DNA from 3 places in the Paenibacillus ilasis genome. Region 1 is predicted to be linked to each of the others. Evidence: riboswitches for the same ligand, from Rfam matches in the RefSeq annotation. Region 1 holds a riboswitch; each other region holds the start of a gene.
The links. A riboswitch is a leader RNA that binds a small molecule or an ion and turns the genes downstream of it on or off. The one in region 1 is predicted to bind ZMP and ZTP.
Positions count from the first base shown of each region.

Region 2: it holds a riboswitch for ZMP and ZTP, as region 1 does, so the genes downstream of both, ACETK5_RS08265 (bifunctional 5,10-methylenetetrahydrofolate dehydrogenase/5,10-methenyltetrahydrofolate cyclohydrolase) here and purT (phosphoribosylglycinamide formyltransferase 2) in region 1, are expected to answer to the same signal.
Region 3: it holds a riboswitch for ZMP and ZTP, as region 1 does, so the genes downstream of both, rpiB (ribose 5-phosphate isomerase B) here and purT (phosphoribosylglycinamide formyltransferase 2) in region 1, are expected to answer to the same signal.

Region 1 is NZ_JBHDJG010000001.1:1,913,650-1,917,836, reverse strand. Features, by position in the region: gene ACETK5_RS09100 (MATE family efflux transporter) at 1-690, opposite strand, end outside; gene purT (phosphoribosylglycinamide formyltransferase 2) at 1,012-2,172, opposite strand; ZMP/ZTP riboswitch at 2,253-2,333, opposite strand; gene ACETK5_RS09090 (LysR family transcriptional regulator) at 2,396-3,271, opposite strand; gene dapA (4-hydroxy-tetrahydrodipicolinate synthase) at 3,383-4,187, shown strand, end outside.
Region 2 is NZ_JBHDJG010000001.1:1,710,010-1,714,196, forward strand. Features, by position in the region: gene ACETK5_RS08255 (TIGR03943 family putative permease subunit) at 1-259, opposite strand, end outside; gene ACETK5_RS08260 (permease) at 357-1,367, opposite strand; ZMP/ZTP riboswitch at 1,525-1,604, shown strand; gene ACETK5_RS08265 (bifunctional 5,10-methylenetetrahydrofolate dehydrogenase/5,10-methenyltetrahydrofolate cyclohydrolase) at 1,671-2,519, shown strand; gene ACETK5_RS08270 (LacI family DNA-binding transcriptional regulator) at 2,835-3,827, shown strand; gene ACETK5_RS08275 (glycoside hydrolase family 32 protein) at 4,009-4,187, shown strand, end outside.
Region 3 is NZ_JBHDJG010000004.1:515,468-519,654, reverse strand. Features, by position in the region: gene ACETK5_RS29740 (serine hydroxymethyltransferase) at 28-1,278, opposite strand; gene ACETK5_RS29735 (TIGR01440 family protein) at 1,369-1,953, opposite strand; gene rpiB (ribose 5-phosphate isomerase B) at 2,034-2,498, opposite strand; ZMP/ZTP riboswitch at 2,613-2,694, opposite strand; gene ACETK5_RS29725 (low molecular weight protein arginine phosphatase) at 2,796-3,383, opposite strand; gene ACETK5_RS29720 (manganese efflux pump MntP) at 3,438-4,001, opposite strand; gene ACETK5_RS29715 (L-threonylcarbamoyladenylate synthase) at 4,083-4,187, opposite strand, start outside.

The DNA.
Region 1 (4,187 bases):
TTTCCAATCGATGGACCAATCGGCATTCTTGAACTGCAGAAGCGGAACCTTTTTATGAATGTATAATAAGCAGAGAAGGCAGGAGAACAGCTGCGAGACCACCGTGGCCAGCCCTGCCCCGGCTACGCCCATCTTGAATACAAGAATAAACAACAGATCGAGAACGATGTTCAGAATGCTTGCGACCACCAAGAAGAGAAGCGGCGTCCGACTATCCCCGAGCGCTCTGAGCAGGTTAGCCAGCAAGTTGAACAGAACGGCTGCGCCAACGCCCCAGTTAATGACGATTAAATACGAATAAGCATCATCCAAAATTTCTGCCGGCGTATTCATCATGACGAGGACGGGCTTCGTAAATATGACACTCACAATGGTGAGGAAAACCGTGAATACAAGACTAATCCATATACTCGTTCCCACGCTTTTGCGAACGCCCGCGATATCCTTGGCGCCAAAGCGCTGCGCCGTTATGATGGACAAACCTGCCGTCAAGCCTTGGGCAAAGCCAATGACAAAAAACAAAATACTGCCTGTCGAGCCAACGGCCGCAAGAGCGTTCACACCAATGGTCCGTCCCACGATCAGGGTATCAGCCATATTATAAAATTGTTGAAAAATATTTCCGATCAAAAGCGGGATCGTAAACATAATGATCAGCCTGATCGGACTTCCTTGCGTCATGTCTCTCATGTAGATTCTCCTATGCCGTCATAAACGTTCCTCTATATATTTATTGGGTATGATCATGCTTTAAACCGTGCCTATAAAGCATCGCATTGAAAACATTATAATGGGTGAGGGTCGTTTGTATTCTTGTGTATCTTATCACGAAAGAACATAAATTTCTGCATATTTATCATCAAAACCTAAACGAAAACAAGACATGATGATCAGGACGGTTCATACCCGTTCTAATCCACGAAATAACGTCAATGAAAAAAGATCAACCGGTTAATCGGTTGATCTTTTTTTATATGATCATGGAAGCACCATCCTAAGAATCAAGAACGATTATGCTTCTTCAACAGCAAGCTTATCCAAAGCCTGCTTCGCACGCGAACGCGCTTCTTCCACTGCGCCGGCGGTTGACAACGCTACTGCGACCCGTCTTCCGACCTTGGTCACCGGTTTCCCAAAAATGCGCAGCTGCGTATTCGGAACAGCCAGTGCTTGCTCGGCGCCGGTAATTGTGTAACTCTCCAGCTCTCGCGCCGCTTTCAGCGGACGGCTGGCTCCCGGCGTTATCAATTCGATCTCCGGGATCGGAAACCCTAGAATGGCGCGGACGTGAAGCGCGAATTCTGATAAATTTTGCGTGACCAGCGTAACCAATCCGGTATCATGCGGTCGCGGAGATACCTCGCTAAAATACACTTTATCCTCGGCCAGGAACAATTCAACACCAAACAATCCATAACCGCCAAGCTCGTCGGTAATCGTCCTTGCAATATATTTAGCTTCCTCGATCTGCTCTTCGGACATGTCGTGCGGCTGCCAGGATTCGATATAGTCCCCGCTCTCCTGAATATGCCCGATTGGCGCACAGAAGTTTGTTCCATTGACGGAGCGGACGGTCAGAAGCGTGATCTCCGATTGGAACGTAATGAATTCTTCAATGATCACTCTTCCGTTCTGTACACGACCGCCTTCCATGGCGATGTTCCAGCAGGGCTCAATATCCCCTTCGGAGCGACATACACTCTGGCCTTTGCCAGAGGAACTCATCAGAGGTTTAATCACGCACGGGAACCCCATGTCCAGGACAGCCTGTTTAAATTCCTCATACGTATCGGCAAATCGGTAGTCTGCAGTAGGAAGTCCCAACGCCTCTGAAGCTAACCGGCGAATCCCTTCACGGTCCATCGTAAGCTTCGCAGCTCTGGCAGTAGGTATAACCCGATACCCCTCTACCTCCAGCTTAACCAGCTCCGAGGTAGCCAGTGCCTCGATTTCGGGCACGATCAAGTCCGGTTTCTCCTGCTCGATAATTGCGCGCAATCTCTCCCCATCCAGCATATCGATGACATAGCTATGATCGGCAACATGCATGGCAGGAGCGTCGGCATAACGATCGACGGCTACGGTTTCAACCCCCAATCTCTGGGCCTCAATGATGACTTCTTTCCCCAGTTCTCCCGAACCTAGCAGCAGTATTTTCTTCGTTTTTAACATCGTGGTTTTATCCCCTTTTCGTAGTTTCAGAGACTTATAAAAGCAGAAGATAATAAAGAGGTAAGGGAAATAAACTCCCTTACCTCTGCCCAGGCGTACGGCCGTCGTCATCTATGTGCTCCCTCATGGTCCCCCATGCTACGCCAGTCACACATAAACCTATACATTGTTATTTAAATCATACTGAATCTTCCCGCTAATTGCAATATCACCCGAGGCGACATTAGGATTTAGACTTCAGCATATCGATTGCATCCTTCAGCGATTGTGAAAGCCACTTCTTGGGGTGAATGACCAGCTGAATATCCAAACGAATGTCAGAATGCGCAAAGGGAAGAATCGCAAGCTCACCACGCTTGATTTCCTCCTCTGCTACCATCCTCGGCAATAATGAGATACCCGTACCGGACATCACATATCTCTTGATTGCCTCGGGATTGCCCAATTCCAGCCCTATTCGCATTGGAACTCCGCTGGCACGCAGCACCTTTTCCAACATCATGCGGTAATTACAACTACCCTCGGGCATAATCCATTCGGCATCAGCCAGATGTTCTAGCTCTATGACCGGTTCAACATGAAGCGGATGATCCGGATGGGCAATCAGCAGGAGGGGCTCTTCCCGAACGGGGATCCAATTCAAGGAGGAATCCTCCGGTTTTTCATCCAAAATAAGACCGAGATCGTACTCGCCTTCTCTCACCTTACTGATGATGTTATCTTCACGATCCGGTTGTAAACGGATGACAAGATCCTCATGCCTTAGTTTCAGTTGGTGAATGACGGACGGAAGAAAATAAGCGGCCAACGAGTCTATCGTTCCGATCGATAAGGTGCCTCCACCTTGCTTGGTCAGCTTTTCCTTCGACTGCTGAAACAGATCCAGCATTTGAACGGCATACTTGAACAGCTCCTCACCCGACTTCGTCAGGCGCAAGCCTCTGCCATACCGCTCAAACAGCTTGACGCCGTATTCCTTCTCCAGCTTCTGAATTTGGGTGGTTACGCTGGATTGGGCATAACCCAACTCATCCGCGGCTTTTGTAAAGCTCTGGCGAATCGCAACCTCCCTGAAGGTTTGCAGGTAGATAAGTTCCATCACTCTCTCCTTATCAATAATATTGATAATAACTATCTATTATTATAGATAACGCCGATCTTAATTCCCATGATAAAGTATAGCCATCATCCATGAATTGGAGGAAAGATTATGCTGACTCAGCAAGAACTGCATGGCATTTATGTTCCTGTGATCACTCCCTTTTCACAGGAGTACGAACTGGATCGTCCGTCTTATCATCGTTATTTAAAGAATTTGTTATCCTATGATATTCAGGGATTGGTCATCAACGGAACGACCGGTGAAGCGCCGACCGTAGCTTGGGAGGAAGTCGTGCAGGTTGTGGAGGAAACGCGTGAGAGTCTGGACGGACGGCTATTGCCCCTTATCATAGGTACCGGTACAAATGATACGGTGTCCAGTATGAAACGAACGGAACTGGCAGGTCATATCGGTGCTGATGCGGTATTGGTGGTCACGCCGTATTACAGTCGCCCTTCGATCGATGGTATCCTGCAGCATTTCCGAAAGGTGGCCGAGGTCGGGATCCCGGTCATTCTGTACGAGGTTCCTTCGCGTACAGGAATCCGGTTACCGGTTGATGCCGTAAGAAGAATCATGGAGATCCCCGGGGTGATCGGGGTGAAAGACAGCACCGAGAGTACGGAGCTTACGAGAAGTTTATCCCAATACGATACAAAGCCCGTTCTATGCGGCAACGATGTCCTCTTTCATGAGATGCTGTGTCATGGAGCTTCTGGCGGAATTCTGGCATCGGCTAATGTGAATACCGAGGCTTTCATTCGGGTGTTTCAATTAGCTGCCCGGGGAGATTATTCTCGATCCGAAATGGAGTTTGAAGTCCTGCTCCCCTACATTCATAAGCTGTTCGAAGAATCCAATCCCGCTCCGCTAAAATGGCTGCTTGCCCAGCAAGGCCTGATCTCATCGGATA
Region 2 (4,187 bases), 200 kb from region 1:
CGTTTTTGACAAGGCCGGCAGGAAGGGGGTGCTCGCAATCACACACCTCTCCTGAATCACCTGCAAGGGAATGCCATATCATGCCGAATGCAATGAACAACAGCGGAACCGGGCATAGAAGCAGCAGGGTCTGCATATGAGGCGCTAAGTAATATTCAAGCGAATCTGAAGCGTTCAGATGCATGATATAAGCGGCGAGAGCCGCAACAAGCAGCGACCGGAGCGTATAGTGAATCCGTATCCTCAAACTGGACTTCATGGTCCCAATCACCTCCAATCTCAACGGGTACCTGGTGAGTCTGAACGGTCCCGGTAATCTCCTCTTCGTTTTTCGCAAATCTTCCTTCTCTCGCCAGCTAACCACCCAATAGAGCGTCAACGGCTACAGAGCCGATAAATACGAGCGTCATCACCAGCAGGCTTAAACCGATCACAAATTTGGTTTTGAAGGTAGCCGACAGCATGAGCAGGCTTTTGAAATCCAGCATCGGGCCGAGCACCAGGAAGGAAACAAGCGGGCCTACGGTAAAGGTATGCGTGAACGCCGATGCCACAAAGGCATCCGAAGTCGAGCAGAGGGACAGGATGAAAGCAAACCCCATCATGAACAAGTAAGAGGCGGCGGGACCGCTCCCCAATGCCAGCAGCTCCTCCCTTGGAATGAAGGATTGGATGCAGGCCGTCAGGAATGCGCCAAGAACCAGGTATTTGCCCATCTCAATCAATTCGTCTCCGGCGTGAACAAACATGCTTCTCCATGTTTTGGGATGCTCATGCAGCTTGCGTCCGCCATTGGCGGAATCCCGTTCGGAAAACTCTTGAAAAGAACGCTTGAGCGGGTTGCTCCTTGAAAAAACATAGACGAGCAAACCTACCGTCACCGCGACTGCAAAAGCCAGTCCCATCCGGCCGATCGTCACTTCGGGATGCGAACGGAAGGCCATGATCGTTGCAGCGAACACAATGGGGTTCAGGATGGGACCGCTGAGGATAAAGGTTACGGCGATGTAGGCAGGCATCCCCTTGAGCATCAACCTTCGGACGACCGGGATCATACCGCATTCACATATGGGAAACATAATCCCCAGCATGGAAGCGAACAGGACGCCGACGACCGGATTTTTGGGCGTGATACGACGCACCCACTGTTCTTTGACGAACATTTGCAGGAGGGACGAAATTAGCACCCCAAGCAGCACAAACGGAAGCGCCTCAAGGAAAATACCCGTAAAGATGGTTTTTACCTGCTGTATGTCATGGCTTGAGAGTAGACTTAAATCCTTCTGCAGCCATATCGTCAAGACCGGAATCACGAAGACAAGCGGAATAATGAAGGGCAGCATTCTGAAGATTACCGGATATTTCATTTGGGCCTCCTGGAGCGATTTGATCTTAGGACATTCTATGCTTGTACCATCAGCAACATACGTGATTCCCCTAAATTAATCAAAAAGATTACGATTTAAAATGGTCAGTTTCGTAATCGGTAGCGCGATGTCCAAAGTCGTGGTATATTAAAAAAAGTTATCTATGTGTTACTGGCGTAGCTTGGGGTACCAAGAGGGAGCACATAGGATCATATGCCGTACGCCTGGGCAAGAGGTAAGGAGACGATGAAGTCGCCTTGCCTCTTTATGTTTTTAAATACAATGGCGAAGGAGCGGATTAGCATGAGTAAGGAACCCGTAATTTTGGATGGAAAAAAGGTATCCGACGATATCAAGGCCAAGCTGGCCGTAAAGGTACAGGAATTGAAGCAGCAAGGGGTAACGCCTTGTCTGGCAACGATTCTGGTTGGCGATGATCCTGCCTCGGCGACCTATGTGCGGATGAAGGGAAATGCTTGCGAGCGGCTTGGCATCATATCCAAGAAAGTGGTACTGGAGACGTCAACAACGACAGCAGAGCTGATTGCCGCGATCCAAGAGCTGAACGAGGATCCGAATGTCCACGGCATTCTGCTGCAGCATCCGGTTCCGCATCATATCGATGAACGGGCGGCTTTTGATTCTATTGATATTGAAAAAGACGTGGATGGAGTGACCACGCTTGGTTTCTCGCAAAATGCGTTTGGTTTTGCCGATTACCCGTCTTGTACGCCTGCCGCGATTATTGCGATTATGGATTATTATGATCTGCCAATCGAAGGGAAGCATGCCGTGGTGGTCGGACGCAGTCCGATTCTGGGTAAGCCGGTATCGATGATGCTGCTTAATCGCAATGCTACCGTTACGATCTGCCACTCGAGAACGAAGAACCTTGGGGAGATTGTGTCCCAGGGGGATATCGTGGTTGCGGCCGTAGGCAAGCCTAATTTCATTCAAGGGGACTGGATCAAGCCGGGAGCCGTCGTATTGGATGCCGGCTATAATCCAGGCAATATCGGCGACTGCGATTACGAAGCCTGCGCGAAGTTGGCATCCGCAATTACACCAGTACCTGCCGGTGTTGGCCCCGTTACGATTGCTACATTGCTGAAGCATACCGTCGAATCGGCTGAGCGAACCGTGCAAGCCTAACAGTAACCATGTAATAACGGGATAAGGCACGGTTCATTTACGCGTCCCGAAAGGGGATTTGCATGGAGAATCCCCCTTTGAATCGCTTCGTTCCCCGCTAGAGTCTGGAACGCAGAAAAGTATTGCCCATCAAAGGCTCGGGGTGAAGTCTGCATTTCACGGATGCCCAGACGTCATGTTATAGTTAGGAAAAAGTGAAATCGAAGGGGAGAGATTCATGCACAAACGAATCATTGCCTGTTGTGTGGCGGAGCAAGGAGCTGCGGAGGTTTATCCGTTCGGTGCAGCGCCGCAAACGGCTCCCGGGAGAACCGAATGAAGAACACGATTGCAGATATTGCCAAAAAAGCCGGAGTTGCCAAAAGCACGGTCTCCCGTTTCTTAAACGGAGGTTCCGTCAGTCATGCGACACGCCAAAAGATTGAGCTGGTCATTCAGGAAACCGGCTATATTCCGAATTCGTTCGCACAGAGCTTGAAAGCGAAAAAAACCAACATGATCGGCACCATTGTGCCGCGTCTGGATTCATTCTCAGCATCGCAGACCGTTGCCGGCATGGACGAAGAATTAAGGAAACACGGTTATCAGCTTCTCATCATCAATGCAAGCCAGGATTTATCCAGGGAGATAGAAGCGCTGTATGATCTCGCTAGGCAAAAAATATCTGGCATTATTTTATTCGCCACCCAGGTGACGGAAACACATCTTGCCGCGATTAAAGAGATCAGCATTCCCGTCATTCTGCTCGGACAACAGCATAAGGAGGTCCACAGCATGATTTATAACGACCATGCCGCAGGCTATGACATGGGCCGATATGTGCTGTCCAAGGGACACCGTCATATAGCTTATATCGGTGTGACGGAAAAAGACGTTGCTGTCGGAGTTCAGCGGAAAGAAGGGTTTCTGAAGGCGTTAAGCGAGTATGACGGGGTGGAAGCGATTTTCTATGAAAGTGGATTTAAGATGGCGGATGGAGTTGCGGAGGCTTTGGCTATTTTTGAGCAAAACCGAACGATGCCTACTGCGGTGGTCTGCGCTACTGACAACATTGCGCTGGGCGTGATGAAAGCGGCGCACATGAGAGGCATTCATATTCCCAACGAACTCTCCGTTACCGGCTTTGGCGGATACGACGTAACCGAAGTGATTCATCCCGGATTGACAACCGTTAAATATGGATATTCCCAAGCGGGCCACCTCGCAGCTCAGCATATTATAAAGCTGGTCAACGACGAGCCTGTGGATTTCCTGACGGTCATGAATTGCGATATGATTCATCGGGAAAGCGTTGACAATCTAAATTAGGTATTTTATACTGAAAAAAACGGAACCGGTTCCAATACTGCTATTGCCTGGTATTGGAGCTGAGTTCATTATTTTTACCTCGAGTTGGAACCGGTTCCACTATAAGTGGATCAGGCTGGTGTTCACGCACAGCATGATCCGTTTGATGCTATTAGAAAGCCCATTTACAAGGAGAAGAGACATGGACAGAGAACGGAAATACCGACGCCTGGATCAGGCCTCTCCCGAAGAGATTTCCTCCTTAAAGGAGCAAGCAAAACAAAGCGAATGGAGGCAGAGGTTTCACATACAGCCCATCATGGGCTTGTTGAATGACCCCAACGGATTTTCTTATTATAACGGGGAATATCACTTGTTTTA
Region 3 (4,187 bases), on a different contig from region 1:
AGGCTTCTTATGCAAAGGAAACTGTGATTAATATTTCATTTCAGCATAGAGAGGATATTGATCTGTAAGCTCAGCCACCAAACGGCCTGCTTTTTCAAGCGTTGCCTCGTCTTTCGGCTGCTTCAATGTCATGGCTATAATTTTCGCGATGGTCACCATCGCTTGCTCATCCATACCCCGGGAAGTAACCGCAGGGGTACCGATACGGATACCGCTCGTGACGAACGGGCTGGTCGGATCAAACGGGATGGCATTCTTGTTCACGGTAATGCCGATGGAGTCCAGAACTTTCTCAGCGTCTTTACCGGTGATGTCCAGATTACGGGTATCCACGAGCATCAGGTGGTTATCGGTTCCGCCGGATACGATGTTCAGACCTTCCTCGATCAGGGTATCAGCCAGCACTTTCGCGTTCTTTACGACGTTCTCTGCATACGTCTTGAAGGACGGATCCAATGCTTCGCCAAGCGCAACGGCTTTGGAAGCAATGACATGCATGAGCGGGCCGCCTTGGGAGCCGGGGAATACCGCTTTATCGATCGCTTGCGCCCAAGCTTTTTTGCACAAAATCATACCGCCGCGAGGTCCGCGAAGCGTCTTATGCGTCGTTGTCGTTACAAAATGGGCATGCGGAACCGGATTCGGATGAAGTCCTGCCGCAACGAGACCTGCAATATGGGCCATATCGACCATAAACAACGCACCAACGTCGTTCGCGATGGCAGCAAGCTTTTCAAAATCAATGATGCGAGGGTATGCACTTGCACCCGCCACGATCAGGCGAGGGCGATGCTTGAATGCCGCTTTGCGGACTTCGTCGTAATCGATAAGGAACGTGTCCTCTTGCACGCCGTAGGCAACGAAATTGTACAGAAGGCCGGAAGCGTTAACCGGGCTTCCGTGAGTCAAATGGCCGCCATGGGCCAGGTTCATGCCGAGCACGGTATCTCCAGGCTTCAGGGCTGCCAAATATACCGCCATGTTCGCTTGGGCACCGGAGTGCGGCTGAACGTTGGCATGCTCGGCTCCGAACAGTTCTTTGGCACGGTCACGGGCGATATCTTCCACGATATCCACACGCTCACAGCCACCGTAATAGCGTTTGCCAGGGTAGCCTTCCGCATATTTATTCGTCAGAACGGTCCCCATAGCTTCCATAACCGCTTCGCTGACAATATTCTCAGAGGCAATCAGTTCAATGTTGCTGCGTTGACGCTTCAGCTCCAAATCCATCGCTTCCAATACAGCCGGGTCACTCTTCCGCAAATGTTCCATCATGTTCATATCCTCCCATAATCAATCATTATTTTTTCTTGCAAATTCAAAACTACAAGTTGTCATCATTAAAAAAGCGAGTTCTCATTCGAATCAATCGCACAGCGTGGAATCATCCCCCTGCTCGAGCCGATACACCGCGCGTTCTCCGCCAATCAGCTTCGGGCGGGTATAAGCCGCGGTTACGCGCGCCTCTCCGATATAACGCTCGCTCGGCCTGAACGGAACCGCCACTCTCCGCAAATGCATGCCGATCAGCGTCTCGCCGATATCGACACCCGCATGGGCTTCAATCGATTCCGCAAGGCAAGGCTCCTTCATGCTGCGGTAAGCTGCGGAAGCCATCGACCCGCCCGCTCCCGGAATGGGAACAGCCGCTACTTCCGTCAAGCCCAGCCGCTCAAGCAGCTCGCGTTCCATGACAAGCGCACGGTTCAGATGCTCGCAGCATTGATAGGCCACAGCAAAACCGAATTCCGTTTGAACCTCGGCAATGCCCTGAAGGAGCTGCTGGGCCGTTTCTAAAGCGCCGCCTGTACCGATCCGTCGTCCGACCACTTCACTGGTACTGGCTCCGATGACCAGCACTTTACCAGGGCCTAAGACGGCCGCTTCGGCCAGTTCGCGGACAATACGCGCTGTCTGTTCGTTCAAGGAAACCTTGGAGATATCCGTCATGTCACAGTCCTCCCGATGATTTTTTCACAGAAGATGCTTCATTCCCCTATCACGATAGCCGCAGCTGCTTACGCGTTCACCTATCGCGATTCATTCTTCAGGTAACGCTCCTCGATGGCCTTGATCTTGTTCACGCGGCCGACATGGCGCTCGCCATGACTGAAATCCGTTGTCAGCCATGCGCTGACGATTTCGGCGGCAAGTCCGGGACCGACGACACGCTCACCCAGCGCAATCACGTTACTGTCGTTATGCTCGCGCGTCGCTTTGGCTGAGAACACATCATGGGTCAGCGCGCAGCGAATACCCGGCACCTTGTTGGCCGCAATGCTCATGCCGATGCCCGTGCCGCAGATTAGAATGCCGCGATCCGCTTCACCCGAGACGACCTTCTCGCACACCGGTAGGGCATAATCGGGATAATCCACGGAATCGGAACAGCCGCAGCCCAGATCCTCCACCTCGTGTCCAAGACCTCGAATGACTTCCACGATTTCCTCTTTCAGACGAATGCCGGCATGATCCGTACCCAATGCAATTTTCATCTATGAAAAACCCCCTCGTATGTTCGCTTTTGCGTTTTAGCTTGTTTCATTATAACCCAAACTCCACGCAAAAGACGAAAAAAGAGCAGTCGGCGCACGTATTGTGCTCCAAATGCTCTTTGCCCAGGCGACCGGCCGTATATTCCGATGCTCCATCGTGGTTTCATCCACTTCGTCGCCAGTTACACCGGATCTTTTGTTTTTCACCTTCATCTTAAAGCAATACCTTGTGAAAGGCAAGCGGCTTTTTTAGCCATTTGAGCACGGATGTACTCTTCGATTCCGTCTAAGCCGACCCTATTTATGCTGATCCGCTTCCAGCTTGTCCAAGAGACGAAACAACGCCGTCCGAATCTCTGCAGCCGTCGCTTCATATTCCTCCCGCGAGCCTCCAAAAGGATCGGAGATATCGAAGCTCGGGATACGCTGGCGCAGCTCAATCAGACGCTCCCGGTCACGGTCGCTGACATCGCGGCCCAGAGATCTGGCCAGCTCAAGCGCTGCATACAGACTATCCTGTTCCCGCAGATCATCCAGCACCCGGCGGTCATCCTCAACAAACTCTTTCAGAGTGTGCATCTTGTCTGCAGCATGCGGGAACTGCCTTATCGCATACTGCTTATGCGACTGGGTCAGCGTCAGAATCAGGTCTGCCCACTCCACCAGGTTCGCGGTCAATGGTTTGGACACCAAGCGTTCTTGGATATCCTGGTCTCGCAGTATGGATTCCGCATGATGGGACACCGGCATTCCATCCACGGCCGAGACACCGGCGGACTTCGTTTCCAGCGGGACGCCCCGTTGTTTGGCAAGCTTGCGCAGCATGCCTTCAGCCATCGGACTGCGGCAGGTATTTCCCGTGCAGACAAACAGTATATTTTTCACGGTCCCATTCCTCCCGTTCGTAGGTTCTTTGGGGTTATTGTAACAAATATAACGTCAAAAGATAAACATCATGCCAAAGATGACCAAAATCAGCCCGCCCAGCATTTCACCGTACTCCCCCAGCTTGTTGCTTACCTGACGGCCAAGCAGCAAGCCGAGAATGGACAGCAAACCGCCCACGATCCCGAAGGAAATCACGATCAACAATACATCATCCACAAACATCCCGAGCGAAACGCCTACCGAGAAGGAGTCGATGCTGACGCTAAGCGAAAACAGCAGCATACCTAAAAATGCGGTAGGATGGATTCGCTGTCCTTCTCCGCCCCGCAGGGCGTTATACATCATATGCCCGCCGAGCAGAAGCAGCAGCCCTCCGGCCGCAAGCCCTGTGACGTGACCCAGTAACATGCCGACATAGCGGCCGGCAAATAAACCCAGCAGCGGCATCAGCATGTGAAACAACGCGATCATGAAACTGATGCCCAGCATATGGCCTAAGCGCATACCGCCTCTCATTCCAACTCCGATTCCAAGCGAAAATGCGTCTAGCCCGAGTGCAACCGCCATCAGCAGAATCGCCGCAAGCTGTCCCGATTGGACAGACGCCTCCAGCATGCCCATTCCCCCAAGTCCCATGGTCTTGTACACCATATGCGGACAAGGGGTAAATGATGCCAAAAGCGTTCATGCGGCAGCTCAATTCACATCGATGATGTGGTGTCCCGCGGCCTTCAACAGCCGGTTCATGACGGCTGCTCCGAGGCCTTGCTCCGGGCACGCTTCGGCCAGAATGAAGGTCGC